Regions from separate parts of the Bacillus sp. 11B20 genome, predicted to be linked through region 3. Evidence: riboswitches for the same ligand, from Rfam matches in the RefSeq annotation. Region 3 holds a riboswitch; each other region holds the start of a gene.
What was found. Region 3 has a riboswitch for S-adenosylmethionine ahead of mtnK (S-methyl-5-thioribose kinase). Riboswitches for the same ligand answer to the same signal wherever they lie in the genome.
Positions count from the first base shown of each region.

Region 1 (5,309 bases), 120 kb from region 3:
ACTTGGCTGGCTTGTGAAGGATGAAGCTGGTATTGCTTGCGCAGTCTTTCTTTCATCTCACTGCTCGCTTTTGTAGTAAAAGTTACGAGTAAAATATGGTGAGCAGGAATATGATGATGGGACATGAGATAAGCCGCTCTAGCCGTCAGGACTCTTGTTTTCCCGCTGCCGGCACCAGCCAGCACAAGCATCGGACCATCTAAATGTGTGACAGCTTGAAGCTGCGGTGTGCTAAAGGTGATATGCGGGAAGAGGTCGATCGTATGAACTTGTTCATTTTCTTCTAAATGTAAGGCGTCGCTAAATTGAATCGACTTTGGTTCCTGCCAGTCATATGATTCGCTAGTTTGCGAGATGATCTGTTTGCCGGTTGGAAAACGGAAGCCGCCAAGTTCTTTATAGGAAGCCTTTTCCTCCTGTTCAGCCGTTTGATTATGATCTGCTTGTTCTTCAGCTTGTTCACAAATCTCTTGCTGAGACATGTGCTTATGAATAAAGGCAGGTTCATCATGTATATTTAATCTAAAAAAGACCGGTTGTCCGCAATATGGGCAGAATAATTGTCCTTTTTTTCCCTCGTCATGGAGGAATTGATAATGTTCTCTCGAATACGTATGTAATGAGATCGTTCGATCATGTCGTCGTGCGCATTTCAAAGCTAGTCCTCCAATAGTCAATCAATCTTAAAATGAAACACATCTAATCATATCAAATGAGGCGTGTTTCAAACAGTCATAATTAGGGAATAGTAGAGTAAGAGAGAAGCAAAGGAGGCGTTCTTGATGGGATATATAGCCCCGATTCAGCCGGATCTGTATTTTCAATATATCAATCGTCCAGCTCCTCAGGATAAAGAAGACTACGCGAAAGTAACAAAGGTTACTCGCACCTTTCATGACAAGATTTACAGAGAGCTGGAGAAAAAAGAGGACTTAGTGACAGAAGCGGAAACGAAAGTACAGCAAAAAAAGCGGGAACGCTTTGTACGAGATATGTTTATGGAGGAAGGAAAAGGCGTTCATATCAATACGTATATATAAATGATTGCGCTTTCTTCCATTGGCGAACGATAATGAAAAAGAAAAAGCCAGGGCATTTTGAATGCTCTGGCTTTTCTTTTGGTCAAACAGACAGTGTTTTTGTCATTTTGACATGGGTGATTCCAGCTTCTTCAAACGGTTCAGAAACCGCTTTGTAGCCTTTCTTTTCGTAGAAAGGAAGCGCATGGACTTGGGCATGCATCACCGCTTCTTTTGCTCCATTAGCAATTGCTTCTGTTTCTAGCGCCTCTAATAGCTTGAGGCCAAGGCCGAAGGAGCGCGCCTCTTTTAACACACAAATTCTTTCTAGCTTTGCCTTTGATCCCTCAATGATCCGCAGTCTAGCGGCCGCCTGAGGCTTTTTGTCATCATTGTAAATGACAAAATGGGTGGCTTTGTCCTCTAGTTCATCTATTTCGATCTCTACTGGAACTTCTTGTTCTTTGACGAATACTTCTTTTCGAACGTAATATGCATCTTCTCGTTGTGTTTGTTCTGTTGCGATGACTGTTTTCAAATGTCTTTAACCCTCTTCTCCTAAAATAAATGTTTCATAGACGGTCCAAGATCCGTTTTCTAATTGATATAAAAGGTGGAAGCGATCCACTGTTTCTTCATGGTCAATCTTTCTCAGCTTTAATGTGCCAAGTACGTCTGAATGCTCATCATCTGATAGTTTTTGAGCCACTGTGACATGCGGAACAAAGGCATATTCAGGTGTACCAGCCAGTGGCTCTGCGTACAATCTTTCATTGAGCGCCATGATGTCCTCGTTCGGTTCTACTTTCATATAAATGACGTTGTTTACAGGAGCGAATGAACTGAATTTTTTAATACGTAACGTAATAGGAGAAGCATTTTTTGCATAATCTCTTAACGTTGAGACGACCTCAGCCGCTTCTAGATCCGTTAATTCAAAAGGTGTTCTTAATGTTAAATGAGGCGGTATGAGTGCATAGTTCGGATCATAACGCTTCCGGTAAGAGTTCGCAATATCTTGCAATTTTTTTGATGGAAATATAACAACTCCGTATTTCATCATGTTCCCTCCTGAATAAGAAAGTATTTATTATTGTTTATTATAACAAAATTCAGTTGATTAACGAATATGGGAGCATTCTTTTTAACGAAGGCGCAATGAGCGGCTGCCAAAACGTCCATTTATGATCCCCTTCGAATGTCTCAAATAAATAATCCGCTCCAGATTGTTCAAGAAGGGCCTTTAAATCATCATTCGGCTGAACAAAATCAAGCACCTGGCCATCTGTTGTTTTCACAGCGGTTTCCTCCAGCCCAATTTGATGGATAATCGCATAATGAGAAAGGGCTGTCGACTGTTTGACGGCTTCTAGAACCGACTCGTCAACGTAAGGGGACTGCAAAATCAGCCCGCCAAATAAAGAAGGATAATCAATGGCTGTCATGAGGGAAATCGTCGCACCAAGTGAATCACCAATAAACGTACGTCCTGATCCAATTTGATAGGTTGGATAGTGTTCATCAATATAAGGAACCAGTTCATTGGCTAAAAAGCGTTTATACGCTTCAAACTTTGTGCCGTCTGGATGATACGTGTTCCGTCTTTCCGTAACATTTTCATAAGGGACACCAATGATAATCGAGCGTTCCATTTCTTTGTTCTGCATCAATTCTTCTGCCTGTCTGCCTATTTTGCCTAGGCGGAAATAATCATGACCATCCTGGGCAATGATGACATGATATGTATAAAGGGGGGAGTAATTGACTGGCAAATAGATCAAAATGGTCATGTCCGCCCCAAGTTCTTTTGACTGTAAGGTTTCTTCTTGAATGATTCCTGTTTTCTTCACCATAATCCATTCCTCCAGCTAACCAAATTCATCATAAAGTGAAACGTTTCCATTCATTGTAACACGAAAAACAGCGTTGTTCCTATATGCTAACATGCAATCAAACCGTATAACATCGATTCTGTTATAAAATACAGAAAATTTTAATTAATCATGACATTTCCCCTTGAAAAATGAGATTTAATGGGTTACAGTATTAAGAATTAGAACAGACAGACAACACATTCTTATCGTGAGAGGTGGAGGGACTGGCCCTTTGAAACCTCAGCAACCGGTATGCATCACTACATGTGATGTACCAAGGTGCTAAATCCAGCAAGCAGCTTTTTTGCTTGGAAGATAAGAGGAAGCGATTAAACCCCTTCTTCTTATGAAGAAGGGGTTTTCTGTTTTGAAATCAGATTTTTACTTAGGATGGTGTCAAATGACAGAACATGTGGAAACGAAATTAGCGCAGATTGGAAACCGTAGCGAAGAGGTGACTGGCACTGTCAGTCCTCCCGTTTACCTTTCGACAGCATACAGACATAGAGGTATAGGGGAATCTACAGGATTTGATTATATTCGAACGAAAAACCCAACAAGACAGCTCGTAGAGGATGCAATTGCTTCACTCGAAGAAGGGACGGCCGGTTTTGCCTTCAGTTCGGGAATGGCTGCGATTCAAACGATCATGGCTCTATTTGAAAGCGGAGATGAACTCATCGTCTCATCAGACCTATATGGCGGTACATACCGTTTGTTTGAAAACGAATGGAAAAAGTACGGCTTACGTTTTCTTTATGATGATTTTGCAGATGAAGACTGTTTACGCTCTAAAATCACGCCAAACACAAAAGCGGTCTTTATTGAAACACCGACAAATCCACTGATGCAGGAAGCAGATATTCAAAAAATAGCGAAGATTGCAAAAGAACATGGCGCTTTGGTGATTGTCGATAATACTTTTTACACACCAGTCTTGCAAAAGCCGATTACGCTTGGAGCGGACATTGTCATTCATAGCGCAACCAAATATTTAGGCGGACATAATGATGTTCTTGCAGGGCTTGTCGTGACAAAAGGAGAGCAGCTGTCTGAAGACATGTTCCAGCATCAAAACGCGATTGGAGCGGTTCTATCACCATTTGACTCATGGCTTTTAATGAGAGGAATGAAAACACTGGCTCTTAGAATGCGCCAGCACGAGGCAAATGCGAAGGAGCTGGCTGAGTTTTTAAAGAAACAGCCAGAAATTCAAGATGTGCTTTATCCAGGAAAGGGAGGCATGCTGTCATTTCGAGTAGCTAAAGAGGACTGGGTCAATCCATTTTTAAAGCAGCTAAAAACGATTTGTTTTGCTGAAAGCCTTGGCGGAGTCGAAAGCTTCATTACGTATCCTGCAACGCAAACGCACATGGATATCCCAGAAGAAATTCGCATTGCAAACGGTGTATGTAACAAGCTGCTCCGTTTCTCTGTTGGCATCGAGCATGTAGATGACCTGAAAGCAGACCTGAAACAGGCACTATCACAAGTAAAAGAGGAGGTACACGCCAAATGACCACACATGATTGGACACTCGAAACACAACTCGTTCATAATGCGTTTAAAACAGACCGTTCAACAGGTGCAGTCAGTGTACCGATTCAGCATGCATCCACCTTTCATCAAAGCAGCTTCGATGAATTTGGCCAATATGACTACTCGAGATCGGGAACTCCTACACGTCAAGCATTAGAGGATACGATTGCGGCGCTGGAAGGAGGAACGAGAGGGCTTGCCTTTGCATCAGGCATGGCTGCTATTTCAACCGCTTTTCTTCTATTATCAAAGGGAGATCACGTCCTTGTCACAAGAGATGTGTACGGCGGGACTTTCCGAATGATCACCCAAGTTCTGTCGAGATTTGGAATTGAGCATACCTTCGTGGATATGACGGATTTGAATGAAGTCAAAAGAGGCATTCAATCGAATACAAAGGTCATTTACATGGAAACACCGTCAAATCCAACACTAGGCATTACAGATATTGAAGGTGTCGTACAGATTGCGAAAGAGCATGACTGTTTGACATTCTTAGATAATACGTTTTTAACGCCTGCGCTTCAGCGTCCGCTGGACCTTGGTGTGGATGTTGTTCTGCACAGCGCAACGAAATTTTTAAGCGGCCACAGTGATGTGCTGTCAGGCTTAGCCGTGGTAAAAGATGAGAAGCTGGGAGAGGAACTCTATTCACTGCAAAACTCCTTCGGTGCGGTCCTTGGCGTGCAGGATTGCTGGCTCGTTTTAAGAGGGTTAAAAACCCTTCAGGTCAGATTAGAAAAAGCTAGTCAAACGGCCTTCGAGCTAGCTTCATTTCTTAAAGAACATCCTGCGGTCAAAAAAGTATACTACCCAGGCTTAGATGATCACCCGGGTGCAGATATTCAGCGAAAGCAAGCGAGCGGAGCAGGGGCTG
Region 1 is NZ_JBLZWZ010000007.1:283,513-288,821, forward strand. Features, by position in the region: gene ACN6NB_RS05645 (UvrD-helicase domain-containing protein) at 1-656, opposite strand, end outside; gene ACN6NB_RS05650 (hypothetical protein) at 783-1,040, shown strand; gene ACN6NB_RS05655 (GNAT family N-acetyltransferase) at 1,123-1,557, opposite strand; gene ACN6NB_RS05660 (YjcG family protein) at 1,564-2,079, opposite strand; gene ACN6NB_RS05665 (alpha/beta hydrolase) at 2,132-2,872, opposite strand; SAM riboswitch class I at 3,094-3,215, shown strand; gene ACN6NB_RS05670 (methionine biosynthesis PLP-dependent protein) at 3,294-4,412, shown strand; gene metC (cystathionine beta-lyase) at 4,409-5,309, shown strand, end outside.
Region 1: linked by a shared signal. The riboswitch ahead of ACN6NB_RS05670 (methionine biosynthesis PLP-dependent protein) and the one ahead of mtnK (S-methyl-5-thioribose kinase) in region 3 are both predicted to bind S-adenosylmethionine.

Region 2 (5,309 bases), on a different contig from region 3:
AAAATTCTAACAAAAAAAGCAGGTAGATAAAAGGATTTATGTCGAAAAGACTGTTTTCATAAAGAAAGGGCGGGAAACTGTTCTCCCCGCCCCTCAGCTATTATTAGCCTCTTATATTCATTTTTGCGAGCTGTCTTTTCTCATCTCGATAGGACTGCTCTCGTTTATATTCCACTTTCATCCTTAAGTCATGGTCTCTTTCGTACTCTGCATAGCTCATGCCATGAGCTTGATGCATGGCCTTTTCCATCTCGGCGGTATAATCCAATCCCAGTGTACTATGGTCCGAACAAATAATAAACCATTCCCTTCCTTGAGTGTAGCTTTATTGTAGCAAACGTATGCGGCTTCACTCAAAAGGGATATGACGCTCTATGACGTCATATTTTCTCACACATTCGGTTGAGAAGTACTCAACTCCTTGATATGGAAAAATACCTTGTTTTCCTTCTTTTAATGCGTCTGTCCTCCAAATTCATCAATACATTGCTGAACGACAGTGATTCCTTGGCTTAGTGCTGCCCCGCCGCCAAAAGCTGCCGCCACGCTCACAACCTCTAGCAGATTCTCTTCTGTCGCCCCTTGATCGAGCGCTCCCTTTGTATGATAAATCATGCAGTATTCATCCTGTGCATGAATACTGATGCCGAGGGCAATCATTTGTTTTTCCTTTTGCGTTAATGAATCGCTTTGAAAGCACTGCTCCGTAAATTCATTAAATTTCTTTCCAAACACCGGCATTTTCTTCTGGAATTCACCCATTGCGGTTTTATAATCAGTCAGTGATTGCTGCATGGATCCGCTCATATGCTGTTCATTCATTTTGATTCCATCCCTTCAGGTCATTTGTACGTTTTTATTATGAGCGAGATTTGAAAAAATACACAAAAAACCTCGCTTTGAAAGAAGCGAGGTCGAAATGTTGTTATTCAGATACAGGCAATACTGCACCGTCATATTTTTTGTCGATGAATTCTTTGATTTTATCAGAATGAAGAACTTCCATTAATGCCTTGATCTTATCTGATTTTTCGTCACCTTTGCGAACCGCAACGATGTTTGCATATGGGTTGTTCTTTGTTTGCTCAAGTTCGATTGAATCTTTTTTCGGATTCAATTTATTTTGGATCGCATAGTTGACGTTGATAAATACAGCATCGCCTTCACTGTTTTCATAAGCTTTCGCAGTTAATTCAGGCGCGATTTTTTTGAATTTTAGGTTCTTTGGGTTTTCTTTAATGTTCTTTACTGTTGCGTTGATTGTATCAACCTTTGGATCAAGCTTGATGACACCAGCATTTTGCAGAAGGGCAAGCATACGACCTTGTTCAGCTACGTTGTTTGTCATGATGATTGTTCCGCCGTTTGGAATATCTTTTACTGATTTGTATTTCTTAGAGTAGATACCGAAAGGCTCAAGGTGAACCGCACCAGCACTCACTAGGTTATAATCTTTGTTTGATTTATTTTCTTCGTTTAAGTAAGGGATATGTTGGAAAAAGTTCGCATCCACTTCTTTTTCAGCTAACGCTTTGTTGTACATTTTATAATCGCTAAGTACTTTCACTTTTAAATCGTAGCCTTTTTCTTTTAGAAGTGGTTTTGCTTCTTCAAGAATTTCGGCATGCGGCGTTTTTGAAGCGGCAACCGTAATGGTTTTGCTTTCACTTGCGTTATTAGATGAACCGCACGCAGCTAAAATACCTGCAAATGCTAGAAATAGTGCACTTAGAATCAATTTCTTCATGAATAAATCCTCCCTTAACGTTTATCAATTTTATTTGTAATCAAATCACCGATTATTTGAATAATAAAGACGATGATCAGAATAAACACAGTGGCTACAAGTGTGACATCTGTATTACCAGATTGGTACCCTTCCACATAGGCGAGGTCACCAAGTCCGCCTGCTCCAATTGCACCTGCAATCGCAGTAGAGCCAATTAGAGCAATCGCTGTTACGGTAATACCTGAAATAAGGGCTGGCAATGATTCTGGCAGTAATACTTTGAAAATGATTGTCGACGTTTTTGCTCCCATTGATCGTGCTGCTTCAATGACTCCTTTGTCTACCTCACGCAGTGCAATTTCGACAAGACGTGCATAGAATGGAGCTGACCCTATGACAAGGGCAGGGAGTGCTGCATTAGGACCAAGAATCGTATGCATTAAGAATTTCGTGAACCCTAGTAAAAGAATAATTAAAATGATAAAAGGAATCGATCTGAAAATGTTGACGACAGCGCCGATGACAGCATTAATCGGTTTATTTTCCCAAAGACCGCCTTTACTCGTTAGAAAGAGTAATAGTCCAAGGATAATACCAATGGCAAAGGCAAATGCCAATGAAATCAGTGTCATATACACCGTTTCACCTGTTGCACTCCAGATGACGTCTAAATCAACGTTCGGAAACCATTTCTCAAACATGTGTCATCACCTCGATTTCAACCTGTTTGCTTTGGATATAGGCGATGGCTTTTTCTACCTCAGTCTCTTCTCCATTAATGTGGATAAAGAGTGTTCCAAACGCGCCTTCCTGCGTTTGAGAAATCTTCCCTTGAAGGATGTTCACATCAACATGAAACGATCGAATGATTTCTGTGATCAGTGGCTGCTCGGCAGAATCACCGATAAAGGACAACCGTACGACCTGACCTTCTTTTACTCGCTCTAGGACGTGCTCGATTGTTTCTTTCGCTTCCTCTGGTTCCGCAAGCTGTTTCACAAATCGCTTCGTCATTTCTTCCTTTGGCTGTCTGAAGACGCGTAATACTTCGCCTTCTTCAACAATACGTCCATTTTCCATGACTGCGACGCGATGACAAATTTTGCGAATGACGTGCATTTCGTGTGTAATGAGCACAATCGTGAGCCCTAGTCGTTTATTAATATCGGCCAAAAGCTCAAGGATTGAATCGGTCGTTTGCGGATCTAGCGCAGATGTCGCTTCGTCACATAGAAGAACCTTTGGATCATTCGCTAATGCTCTCGCAATGCCGACACGCTGTTTTTGCCCGCCGCTAAGCTGAGACGGATACGCATTTTCTTTTCCTTCTAAACCGACCAATTTAATCAGTTCATTCGCACGCTCTCTCCGTTTCGATGTCGGTACACCTGCGATCTCAAGCGGGAACATAATGTTTTGTCTCACCGTTCTTGACCAAAGTAAATTAAAGTGCTGGAAGATCATGCTGATTTCTTGTCTTGCTTTCCGAAGTTTCGCATTCGATACTTCATTGATCCGGTTGCCTGCCACTTCAACAATTCCTTCTGTTGGCAGCTCCAGACCGTTTAATAGGCGAATAAGCGAGCTTTTTCCTGCACCGCTATACCCGATAATTCCGAATATTTCACCTTTATCAATATCCAAGTTGACGTCTTTCACGGCATCAACATTTCCGCTTTTTGAATGATACGTTTTTGATACATTCTGTAAATGAATCACAGTCTGATCACCTGCTTTCTTGCTGAATCTATAGGTTTCCATCACATACGTTATTTATTCTTCTTTCTGTCATGACTCTAGCCTGACGTCAGGTCAGTAAAAAAGACCTAACTGCAACGCAAGCAGAAAGGCCTTTTATGTCAATTACGCCTTTCTCTCATCTTTCAAAGCGCTGCGGCTTTGAGTGAATTGGCACCAATTTCAGCTATGCTGACGGTTGCCGGGTTTCATAGGGCACGTCCCTCCACCTCTCTTAATAAGAGAAAATATGTTGTTTTATGTGATGTTCATGTTTTTACTAACGTAGAATATCATGCTATCTGAGATATGTCAACGCTGTAAATCGCTAATTTCCAAGTAAACAACTACGTTATCATTTTTCGAAAAAAACCGTTCGTCAGCCAAAGCACTGCCTCTAGTCTAAGGAGCGCACGGAATGACCCTTTGACTTTGACTTGTCCTCTGCTGATTAACTGCTGTAAGGACATATCTCCATCTAATAATTGTAGAATCTCTTTCCTCTCACCATAAAAGATGAGATCCGATAACTCAATTGCAGGTAGTTTCTTCACTTCACCACGTTCATCCACAATCAATGTACAAGAGTCAGTTTCCGCCTCAAATGTAATCTTCAAGGATGATGATGAGAGCAGCGGTTTTAATAATAAACGCTGCCCTGTGTTACCATGGGCTTTCACATTTTCCACATGTATAACCTCCCTGTCATTTGGTTATACATAACATTTCTCTACAAACATCTTCTTGTCCTTTATAAATAACTCGACAAATTTTCAAATGAATTTCTTGAAATATGACAAAAAACCGCTTTATTTAGCGGTTTCAATCATTTCATGAAGATATGGAACTGAGTGAAAGGCATAGCCTTTTTGCACCAATTCTCCTTTTTTAAACAGTAGAAAGCAAGGAACACTCTCGATCTCAAATGCTTTTGCAAAGCCTGGTGAATAGTTTAAATTGTTTTCGTAAAATGGTACATCCGGCTGCATGGCGTCTACGACTGCCAGCATTTTCTTTGCCAGCTGGCATGTTCCGCAAAACGGTGTATATAAGTATAAAAGAAATAAATCGTCCTCTATCTCTTTGAATTCGTGTTCTTCAATCTCTTTCATAATACGTCCACCCTCATAAATATTTCGAATGAACATCAATGTTTGCAGCTAATAGGATAGATGCAATGTGGGCTGACGGTGAAGCGGCCACTTCGCGGTACGTTCTGTCGACAAAAAGATGAAGTGCTTCAGGGAATTCTTTTCGAAATTGCTTCCGCAGTTTGTCGCCTGCATCGTCACTGTCTGCTAATATGTAAACGTCTTTCCCCACTAAATCGTCCACAAGCTGGTCCAGCTTCGATGTACTGATCGTGCCATTGGTGCAAATGATGGTAACAGGTTCACTTATGACTTCTTTCAGCTTTTGTTTGTCTGTTTTACCTTCTACAATGATGACCTTTTCTATCTCGACATTCATCACGATCACCCGGCCCTTTTGACGTTGATTCACTTCTTCCTTAGATTACAATCTTTCATTCAGGTTGTAAAGATTGGGCGCCTCGTCATCAAAAAGACTGCAGTTTTTGTTCACTGCAGTCTCCTCTGTGATTAGCACCACCCATTTTCATCGTCACAGTCTACATATTTTTCTGTCCCATCGGTCAATGTATCCGTTAGACGATAAAAACGATTTTGATCATAGGAATATCCCGATTTCAGCTCATATTGGTTTTCACTAATCATTGTGCCAATCTCTTCATTTTGATGATAAAGCACCATGCCGCTTTCTTTGAATCGTCCAGTGACATGCTCTGTTATATCCACCTGTTCTTTTTGAAAAGACAAATTGG
Region 2 is NZ_JBLZWZ010000009.1:178,431-183,739, forward strand. Features, by position in the region: gene ACN6NB_RS15075 (YuzK family famiily protein) at 104-238, opposite strand; gene ACN6NB_RS15080 (carboxymuconolactone decarboxylase family protein) at 454-822, opposite strand; gene metQ (methionine ABC transporter substrate-binding lipoprotein MetQ) at 926-1,747, opposite strand; gene ACN6NB_RS15090 (methionine ABC transporter permease) at 1,762-2,430, opposite strand; gene ACN6NB_RS15095 (methionine ABC transporter ATP-binding protein) at 2,423-3,448, opposite strand; SAM riboswitch class I at 3,603-3,711, opposite strand; gene ACN6NB_RS15100 (SCP2 sterol-binding domain-containing protein) at 3,814-4,155, opposite strand; gene ACN6NB_RS15105 (thioredoxin family protein) at 4,276-4,578, opposite strand; gene ACN6NB_RS15110 (toprim domain-containing protein) at 4,592-4,936, opposite strand; gene ACN6NB_RS15115 (YusG family protein) at 5,068-5,304, opposite strand.
Region 2: linked by a shared signal. The riboswitch ahead of ACN6NB_RS15095 (methionine ABC transporter ATP-binding protein) and the one ahead of mtnK (S-methyl-5-thioribose kinase) in region 3 are both predicted to bind S-adenosylmethionine.

Region 3 (5,309 bases):
TTAGAAGAGCGGGTGAGAAAATCAGATACCCTTCATGTGGTCGGAGAGCTTGCTGCTGGAATTGCTCATGAAATTAGAAACCCGATGACAGCATTAAAAGGCTTCATTCAGCTATTAAAAGGAAATATTGAAGGGGAGTATTCGCTCTATTTTAATGTCATCACATCAGAGCTGAAAAGAATAGAATCCATCATCACTGAATTTTTGATTTTAGCGAAACCGCAAGCCATTGTATATGAAGAAAAAAATGTGGTGCAAATTGTGAAAGACACGATGGATCTTCTGCACGCACAGGCGAATCTTGGCAATGTTCAAATGCATCTCAATGTGCTGGATGAGATTCCACTCATTTATTGTGAACAAAACCAATTAAAGCAAGTCTTTATTAACATTTTAAAAAATGCAATTGAAGTCATGCCGCGCAAAGGAAATGTCTATGTGAGCATTCAGCGAAAGGGCGAGGAGCATATTGTCATTTCCTTGCGTGATGAAGGCTGCGGAATGGCGGAGGATAAGCTAAAGCGTCTAGGTGAGCCTTTTTATACAACGAAAGAAAGAGGAACTGGACTTGGGTTAATGGTTAGTTATAAAATTATTGAAGAGCATCAAGGAACCATTGAGGTAGAAAGTGAGGAAGGCGTAGGAACCGTCTTCCATCTCACGCTGCCACTAAGGCAGCAGAAACAAGAAGGAGAGCAGTAACGTGTATTATACCGTCTATCACGCACCCATTGGGGCATTATACATACTAGAAAAGGACGATGCCATCATCGAGGTGATGTTTGATGATGAGCCGTTTTTAGCAAAAAAGCAGGCAGTGAATTTAAAGCAAGCAGATACGCCTGTCTTACAAGAAGCGAAAAAGCAGCTGGATGAATATTTCAAGGGAGAGCGTCAAGTATTCGATCTCCCGCTCAAGCAAACAGGTTCTCCGTTCCAAGAGCAGGTGTGGGGAGCATTGTCGGCCATTCCATATGGTGAATCAAAAAGCTATGCAGACATTGCAGAGGCGATAGGCAATCCCAAGGCTGTAAGAGCCATCGGACAAGCTAACAGACGAAATGCATTACCTATTTTTATTCCGTGTCACAGGGTGATTGGAAAAGACCGGTCTCTGACGGGCTATGCAGGATCGAAGACAGACATGAAAGCGGTCCTCCTTGAATTAGAAGGCATCCCATTTGTTCAAAAATAAATCGATTGACCTGTTCCGAATTTTTCCTGAGCAACATATCCTTTTATTAAGCTAAAAAAGTTGGTTGAGGGAAAAAGGAGGGCGCTGGCATGTTTTGGGGCAAAAAAGGTAAAGTGTATGCAGTTACGTCACTATGTGTCAAAATGAACGTTTTGACGGAAGAACAGAAAGAAGAAATCTTAACAAAAACGAATCAAGAAACAAAAAAGCGCGGTGCTCTTAAATGACAAGAACACGGCGCTTTTTTGCGATCATTGGGAGATGCTTTCGGCGAAAAGAGCATCAATCTCTTCTGCATAGTTCGATGTGATAATTCCCTTTTCTGTAATGATGCCTGAAATGAGATGATGAGGAGTGACATCAAAGGCGGGATTGAATACTTGAACATCGGGCGGTGCAATGGGGACACCGTTTAATTCCTTTACTTCCAGCGGGTCGCGCTCTTCAATTGGGATATCTGACCCGTCATGGGTGGATACATCAAAAGTGGAAAGCGGTGCTGCTACAAAAAACGGAATGTGAAAATGCTTGGCTAGAACGGCAAGACCTAACGTTCCAATCTTATTCGCTGTATCTCCATTACGAGCGATACGGTCAGCTCCAACAATGACAGCAGAAATTTGCTTTTCTTTCATCGTATGGGCGGCCATGTTATCTGTAATGAGTGTCACATCCACGCCGCCTTGCATGAGCTCCCATGTTGTCAGACGAGCGCCTTGAAGAACAGGGCGTGTTTCACATGCATAAATGTGAAGGTCAAGATTTTTCTTTTTGGCTAAATAAAAGGGAGCAAGGGCTGTTCCGTACCGGCTCGTTGCAATGGAGCCTGCATTACAAATGGTCATGATACGGTCACCTGATTTAAAGAGCTGAAGTGCATTTTGACCGATTTGTCTGCATATTTCTTCATCTTCAATTTGAATTTGAATGGCTTCATGGACAAGATCTGTTTTAGCTGCATTTACTGATGCTGCACGCTGAATGCGCTGCAGCAGCCGGTCTAATGCCCAGGCGAGGTTCACAGCAGTTGGACGAGCACTGTTTAAATATTCTTTGATTCGAATCACTTCTTGTTTAAAAACATCGATTTCTTCTGTCTCAATGGCTTGCGCACTAAGTGCCAGTCCAAATGCTGCTGTAATGCCAATCGCAGGGGCTCCGCGTACTTTTAATGTCACAATTGCATCATACACATCTTCTTTCGTATATAAATGCTCAAAGACGGTTTCGGTCGGTAATTTTTGCTGATTTAAAATGTGAATACGGTTTTCTTCCCATTCGACAGAACGGGGGACTTCAAATTCTTTTGACAAAACCCGTCACTCCTTTACAGATGGCTGGAATAATGCGACGAGGTCAGACGCTGTTTCCACTGCATGATATTGTTTGATAAATGTTTTTCCAAGTGTCAGTGCTGCTTTTTTCTGTTGAATCCGTCTAGTTGGTGATGGAATCGCATCAAGATCAGCGGCATGAGCAAGGCCAATTGTTCGGCGGACAAGCTCACAGCCGGCAAAGCCTGTCGCTTCTTTTAAAATCCGGTCAAACGTTGTTTCTAAAAAGCTGTCCGATACACTAAATGCTTCAATGCTGTCCTCTTTCCAAGCTTTTGTGAACACTTCTTTGAATGTTGCCCATACATTGACGACATGGTCAAAAAGGTGCTGCTGCTCGTGTTCATTCTCGCGAGATAAAGCATTCAGGAACAGATTGGCGATAAAGTGGCCGATATCGAATCCAAAGGGACCGTAAAACGCGAATTCTGGATCAATGATTTTCGTTTCAGTCTCATTTGCAAAAATACTGCCTGTATGAAGATCTCCATGAACCAATGTTTCAGCTGATGTCAGGAAGATACGCTTCAATTCTGCTGCTTTGGCCTGCACTTCAAGATCTGCCCAAAGCGCTTCTGCTGATTCTCTTAATTCTTCTTCGAAGTCATTTGTTTCACTATCAAAGAAAGGGTCTGTGAAGACAAGTTTTTCTGTGATATCACACAGGTCAGGGTTCGTAAATTGCTTCACAAATTGTTTTTTGATTTTAGGATTTGTCGCAAAGTCAGATGTGTAAAAAAGTGTTTTTCCTAAAAATTCTCCAACATGATCAGATAAATGCGGATATTGTTTTCCGGCAATTAGCCCTTTTCTGACGATTTCTAAGTGTGAGAGATCCTCCATGGCTGTCACTGCAAGAGCTGTATCCGAGTAATAGACCGCTGGTACGAGATGCGGAGCATATTCTGACTGTTTGATCAGGGCAGCACTTTCAATTCTTGCCCGGTCTAATGTAAGAGGCCAGCTCTCACCAACCACCTTTGCATAAGGCAGCGCCTGCTTGATGATCAATCCTTTTTCTTGTTTGTGATCATAAATATGAAAGACGTAATTTAAATTCCCGTCGCCGATTTCAGTACAAGTCAAATGACTGCTTTCTTGGATTAAGCCAAGTCTAATTGCGAGTGCAACTGCCGAGCTTTCTGTTAGTTCTTCATATGATGCCGTAAGTGTAACCAATTGCTTCCCCTCCAAATCATATAAAAAAGCCTCTTTCTCCTGAGAGAAAGAGGCTTGATGGTGTGTATGCTCAAAGCCTCTCTTATCTCTCAGCACATACGTCTGATGGAATTAGCACCGTGCCCTATAAGACAATTGTCTTGGCGCGTTACTTGCTGCGCCCCACTTCACAGTGGTATTAACGGTCGGTTGCTGTTGGGGTCAAAAGGCCAAATCCCTCGCCCAACTCTCGATAAGAGAAATCAATATGTAATTGTTTCGTGTCTGTTTGCATTTCTTAATTCAAGATATTATCAGAGCTGCGCTTTACATGTCAATCTTTTTTCAAAATTGCTTTACAATTCATAAAACAATCCATTACAGTGATTGTATTGTTACGTAACTTGAATAGAAGGTGAAGAAATGGAATTCCAGCAATCAGATGTGTTGAAACAATTACCGAAACAATTTTTTGCGTCCCTTGTCCAAAAGGTGCAGAAAAAAGTGCAGGAAGGGGCAGATATCATTAATTTGGGGCAGGGAAATCCTGATCAGCCAACTCCTCCGCACATTGTAAAAGCCATGCAGGAAGCGGTAGCAAAACCTGAAAATCATCAATACTCCTCATTCCGTGGAACAGCGAAATTAAAAAAGGCCGCTGCCGCTTTTTATGAAAGAGAATATGGCGTTACGCTTGATCCAAAGACGGAAATTGCGATTTTATTTGGCGGGAAAGCAGGGCTTGTTGAGCTGCCTCAATGCCTGCTGAATCCGGGTGATACGCTTCTCGTCCCTGACCCAGGTTATCCTGATTATTGGTCAGGTGCTGTACTTGCTGGAGCTCATATGGTGACCATGCCACTTCTTGAAAAAAATGATTTTTTACCTGACTACGATTTGCTGCCTGAGGATGATAAGAAAAAGGCGAAATTAATGTACTTAAATTACCCCAACAATCCGACGGGGGCTACGGCAAGCCGTTCATTTTTTGAAGAAACCGTGACATTTGCGAAAGATCACAAGCTTTGTGTTGTTCATGATTTTGCATATGGCGGCATTGGATTTGATGGAGAAAAGCCGATCAGCTTTCTGCAAGTAGATGGAGCGAAAGAGACGGGAATAGAAATTTACACATTGTCTAAAACGTACAATATGGCAGGGTGGAGAGTAGGATTTGCAGCAGGTAATCCGTCTGTTATTGAAGCGATTGAGCTTTATCAGGATCATTTGTTTGTCTCGTTGTTTAAAGCCACGCAGGATGCAGCAGCGGAAGCCCTATTAAGCGATCAAACGTGCGTACGGGTGCAAAATGACCGATATGAGAAAAGACGGAATGTGTGGATAGCTGCCTGCAAAGAAATTGGCTGGGAAGTCAGTGCTCCAAAGGGATCATTTTTTGCTTGGTTAAAGGTGCCAGAAGGATATACATCTGAAGCCTTTTCTGATTTATTATTAGAAAAAGCGCATGTTGTTGTAGCGCCAGGTAATGGCTTTGGTGCTCACGGTGAAGGGTACGTGAGAGTAGGGCTTCTAACAAGCGAGGAGCGGTTACAAGAAGCTGCTCAGCGCATCGCTGCCTTGAAGCTGTTTGAAAAAAAGCCATTGACAACATAAAAAAATGG
Region 3 is NZ_JBLZWZ010000007.1:400,899-406,207, forward strand. Features, by position in the region: gene ACN6NB_RS06295 (PAS domain-containing sensor histidine kinase) at 1-702, shown strand, start outside; gene ACN6NB_RS06300 (methylated-DNA--[protein]-cysteine S-methyltransferase) at 704-1,195, shown strand; gene ACN6NB_RS06305 (hypothetical protein) at 1,285-1,422, shown strand; gene mtnA (S-methyl-5-thioribose-1-phosphate isomerase) at 1,447-2,508, opposite strand; gene mtnK (S-methyl-5-thioribose kinase) at 2,515-3,708, opposite strand; SAM riboswitch class I at 3,789-3,946, opposite strand; gene ACN6NB_RS06320 (pyridoxal phosphate-dependent aminotransferase) at 4,111-5,301, shown strand.

Region 4 (5,309 bases), 190 kb from region 3:
CACGTCTTGCATCCGAGGCGTTTTTTTCGCCAATGGCATTGTTGGCTTCTTTGGTCCATGTGTCATATTTTGAATTTAACCTTGTTAATGCCTCTTTGTTCAAATTTCCTGCATGCTTGTTTAACGTTTGCAGCTGTTTTTTTGCTGTAGAAATATCGTTTTGAACGATCTCTAGCTGTTCATCTGAAAGTGTCATCGAATAATTGGTCATCGCTTGCTCGACACTTTCAAAACTTGCCTTCGTTTTTTGTACGTTTAATAAGGTTTGGACATCTGCTTCATTTGATGATTGGATCTTTGTCATGCTGACAATGATAAAGGCGATAACGCCAACTGCTAAAAGAAGTGAGATAAGTGAGTTGAGTAAAATTTTGACGCGTAAACTCATGATGCGCCCCCCTCTTCTTTTAGAAGCGTCTGCTTCAGACCATTTAATTTTTTGGTCAGTGTCTCAGCATTTTTCAAGATCCGGATTTTTGCCATATCGATTCCATCATTGCTTAAGTCATAGACAACATGTCCGCTTTTAATTTGATTGTTCTTGACGACCTGTTCGCTGAATTGATAAACCACTTCATCGACTTTTTTCACCATAGATGAAATGACCGCTTTTTCCGCAGTATAATACTGATCGCTGTCAACACCAATGGCATATTTGCCTTGCGATTGCGCTTCTTTTAATACACCAACACCTGAATAACCGGCTGCAGCATATAAAACGTCTGCTTTCTTTTTGATCATATCTTTGGCTATTTTACCGCCCTTGCCTGCATCACTAAATGTACCGGCATAGGTAGATAAGATTTTGATTTTGGGATTGACTGATTTGGCGCCTTTTTGAAACCCTTTTTCAAAACGATGAATGACGTCTGCATCAACACCGCCAACAAATCCAATGACATCGCTTTTTGTTGTCATCGCAGCAAGTGCACCTGCTAAATAGCTGCCTTCCTCTTCTTTAAACGTCACAGAAGTCACATTTTTCAGCTCAGATACGGCATCAATCAGAAGGAACTGCTTCTTCGGATATTTTTTCGCGACTTTTTCTAGGTCTTCTTGCATACTAAAACCTACACCGATAATGAGATCATTACCATCTTTTACGAGTTCTGTCAGCCCTTTTTCATATGTATCAGTTTCTGCAATTTCTCTATAATCAAATTCAATGCCAAGCTCATCACGTGCTTTTTCTAATCCTTTAAATGATGAATCGTTAAATGATTGATCACCAAGACCATCATCTGTGAGCATAACGCCAATATGCTTCGCAGTTGATTTTGGCGACCCCTCCTGTTGATTACCGCATGCGGCGAGCACCATAAGCATGGCTGCCATCAGAAGCAATGAAATCTTCACTTTCATCCAAAAACACACTCCTTTTATCATCCTTACTCCTTTTTTATCGGATTTGAGGGGCGTTGTTTCAATGCTATAGTGAAGGTTTTCATGACTTTTTTCATAGAAAAAATCCATTATTTAAGACAAAAATAAAAAAGTGAGCAAATGCTCACTTTTAGATCATTGACAAAGGGCTAAAATGAACTTTATTTTAGAACTTTGTCTTCTTTTCAGCGTGACCTGAAAACCTTTGCAGTCTAGGAGGGACGAGTACCGGAGCGGAGCGAATTTGACATTCGTGAGTACTGGCACGCAGGACTGACACCGAATGCGAGGGTTTGTCTGCACGCTGAAGTGAGCAAATGCTCACTTTTTCTCGTATGTCCAGCCTTCTTTTTGGTAAACGAGATCATTTTTCATCAGATGACCTAGTGCTCGTTTAAAGGCGGCTTTGCTCATTTGAAATCTTTCGCGGATATCCTCTGGATCACTTTTGTCTCCGTAAGGCATGGCGCCGTTTCTTGTTCTCATATAGGTTAAAATTTCTTCTGCATCGACAGATAATGCATCCTGTTTTCTAGGAAGCAGAGAAACGTTCACGGTTCCATCCTCTTTCACTGCAATAACGCGTCCCGTAACGGTCGATCCTAGTCTTGGCTCTTCTTTTCGTTCCGTGCGGTGAATAAACCCTCGCACACCTGTATCTGTCAGCATAAAAGAACCTGTCGCAATTAAACGATAGATTGTTCCAGTGATTTCTTTGTTCATTAAGGTTTCTGGTGCCTCAGTAAACAATTCACTGATCACGTCTTCTGTGGCTGGTTTTGCGAACATTCTGCCGTAACTTGTGACTTTCAGCATACAGTAGAGTTTGTCTCCTTTTTTCGGCCATGCTTCCTCAAATGGCGGGAGGTGTTCTGTTGCAACAAGTGCATCCTTTGATAGTCCAACATCGACAAATGCACCCATGTCTTCTACCACGTCTACAACTTGTACCCAGCCATATGTATGTGCGTTAATTGTAGGGATTTTCATTGTGGCAGCGAGTCTTTCTTCATGATCTACATATAAATAGACCTCTACTTCATCTCGGTCATCAAGATCCTCTGTCATTTCACTGCGGTGCAGGAGAACCGAATCTTCACCATCTGTCAAAAAGTAGCCGTATTCCATTTCGTTCTCTATTTGCAAGGTCAGTTGCTCACCTGGTCTCATGTTCTCTTCCTTCCTATCTGCCCATAAAAGAGCGTTCGTTCATCTTTTGATTCACTTTATTCTACTATACTTCTCCCCGCATGAACATCTCTAGTTCTGTTAGCTAAAGTGGACAAACTGGTCACGATTTATACCGCAGCCGGCTGAACTCTTTGCCTCATCTCTTCGATAAAGTTTCTTCTTCGCCTATTGGCATGATAAAATAGACGCAATATCAATACTTGGAGGTCATGTGTGATGGCAAAAGAAAGCTCATTTGACATTGTATCGAAAGTCGAACTGCCTGAGGTGCAAAACGCTGTTCAAGCAGCGCTGAAAGAAATTAAAAACCGTTATGATTTTAAAGGAAGTAAAAGTGACATTTCTCTCGAAAAAGAAGAACTTGTTCTCATTTCTGATGATGACTTCAAGCTTGAGCAGCTAAAAGATGTACTTGTGACAAAGCTTATCAAACGAAATGTGCCAACTAAAAACATCGATTACGGAAAAACCGAGCATGCTCTTGGCGGTACAGTACGCCAGCGTGCGAAGCTGATCAGCGGGATTGATCAAGACAACGCTAAAAAGATCAACGCACTCATCAAGCAGTCTGGCATCAAAGTGAAATCACAATTTCAGGATGACCAAGTGCGTGTGACAGGGAAAAATAAAGATGATTTACAAGAGGTTATTTCTCTTATGCGTAAGGCTGATTTGCCGATCGATGTCCAATTTATAAATTTTCGATAAATTTCAAATTTTCCATTGATTATTTTTGCATTTTTCGTTACAGTTGATGGAAGTTCAATTCATTGACATGTTCATATTGCTTTCTTATCAAGAGAGGCAGAGGGACTGGCCCTGTGAAGCCTCAGCAACCGGTGTAGTAGAAATCTATTTTCTATGACCAAGGTGCTAAATCCAGCAAGCAACTGCTTGGAAGATAAGGAGAAGAATTACGATACAGCCAAAAAGTCTTCTTCTTATCAGAAGGCTTTTTTTGTTACATAGAAATAAGGAGGAATACAATGGGCCTATTACAAGACTTACAAAATCGCGTACTGATAGCTGACGGAGCGATGGGAACACTTTTATACTCTTACGGCATTGACCGCTGTTTTGAAGAATTAAATTTATCGAAAGAGGATGAAGTGAAACGCGTGCACGAAGCTTATGTGCAGGCAGGCGCTGACATCATCCAAACGAACACATACGGTGCGAATTATATTAAACTATCCCGCTACGGCTTAGAGGAAGAAATGAAACGCATCAATACAAAAGCGGTACAAATTGCAAAAGCAGCCGCTGGCTCTGCTTATGTTCTCGGAACAATTGGCGGCATTCGAACGTTTAACAAAAATGCCTACTCTATAGAAGAAATCAAACGAAGTTTTAGAGAGCAGCTGTACATCCTATTAAATGAAGAGCCTGACGGATTATTGCTTGAAACGTATTATGACATAGAAGAAGCGAAGGCTGTTCTCCAAATTGCTCGCAAAGAAACGACTCTTCCGATTGTCATGAATGTCTCTATGCATGAACAAGGCGTTTTGCAGGATGGTACCCCGCTGAAGGATGGTTTATCTGAGTTATCATCTCTTGGTGCAGATGTCGTCGGCATCAACTGCAGGCTGGGCCCTTATCACATGATTCAGGCACTCGAAGGCGTTCCACTTTTAGAAAATTCGCATTTATCTGTCTATCCTAACAGTAGTCTCCCCTCTCTTGAAGAAGGCAGACTCGTCTATGATACTGATAACGATTATTTCCGAAAAAGTGCACTTGAATTTAGAAATCAGGGCGCACGCATTATCGGAGGCTGCTGTGGAACAACACCTCAACATATTAGCACAATGGCTGAAGCGGTCAAAGATTTAGCACCGATTACTGAAAAAGAAGTGAAGGTGTTAAAAGAAGAAATCATTTCCATCCAAGATCAGCGCACTGAACCAGGTCTTGATGAGCTGGCTGTGAAAAAACGATCGATTATCGTAGAGCTCGATCCACCGAAGAAGCTGAACTTCGAAAAATTTCTCGTTGCTGCAAATGAATTAAAGAATGCTGGCATTGATGCGTTAACGTTAGCCGATAATTCTCTTGCGACTCCGCGCATTAGCAATGTCGCTTGCGGCGCATTATTAAAGCAGCAGCTTGATATGCGTTCTCTTGTTCATATCACATGCCGCGACCGTAATTTGATTGGGCTACAATCCCATTTAATGGGGCTCGACACCCTTGGATTAACCGATATTTTAGCGATCACAGGCGATCCATCTAAAATTGGAGACTTCCCAGGTGCAACATCTGTCTATGATTTAACCTCCTTTGATTTGATTCGTCTCATCAAACAATTTAATGAAGGCCTTTCTTTCTCAGGAAAGCCTCTTGGCAAAAAGACCAATTTTTCAGTGGCTGGCGCGTTTAACCCAAATGTGCGTCATATAGATAAAGCGGTCAAACGTCTTGAGAAAAAAATCGAATACGGCGCTGATTATTTTATTTCACAGCCTGTTTATTCTGAAGAACAGCTTGTGAAAATTCATGAGGAAAGCCGCCACTTGGATAAACCAATTTACATCGGCATTATGCCGTTAACAAGCAGCCGAAATGCAGAGTTTATTCATCACGAAATTCCCGGCATCAAATTATCTGATTCTATTCGTGACATTATGGCTAAGGCTGGCGAGGATAAAGAAAAGCAGCGAGCAGAAGGTTTAGCGATTGCCCGCTCTTTATTAGATACAGCCTGCGAATTGTTTAATGGCATTTATTTAATT
Region 4 is NZ_JBLZWZ010000007.1:206,258-211,566, reverse strand. Features, by position in the region: gene ACN6NB_RS05245 (methyl-accepting chemotaxis protein) at 1-388, opposite strand, end outside; gene ACN6NB_RS05240 (BMP family lipoprotein) at 385-1,362, opposite strand; gene ACN6NB_RS05235 (CvfB family protein) at 1,705-2,553, opposite strand; gene ACN6NB_RS05230 (YajQ family cyclic di-GMP-binding protein) at 2,791-3,282, shown strand; SAM riboswitch class I at 3,364-3,482, shown strand; gene ACN6NB_RS05225 (bifunctional homocysteine S-methyltransferase/methylenetetrahydrofolate reductase) at 3,561-5,309, shown strand, end outside.
Region 4: linked by a shared signal. The riboswitch ahead of ACN6NB_RS05225 (bifunctional homocysteine S-methyltransferase/methylenetetrahydrofolate reductase) and the one ahead of mtnK (S-methyl-5-thioribose kinase) in region 3 are both predicted to bind S-adenosylmethionine.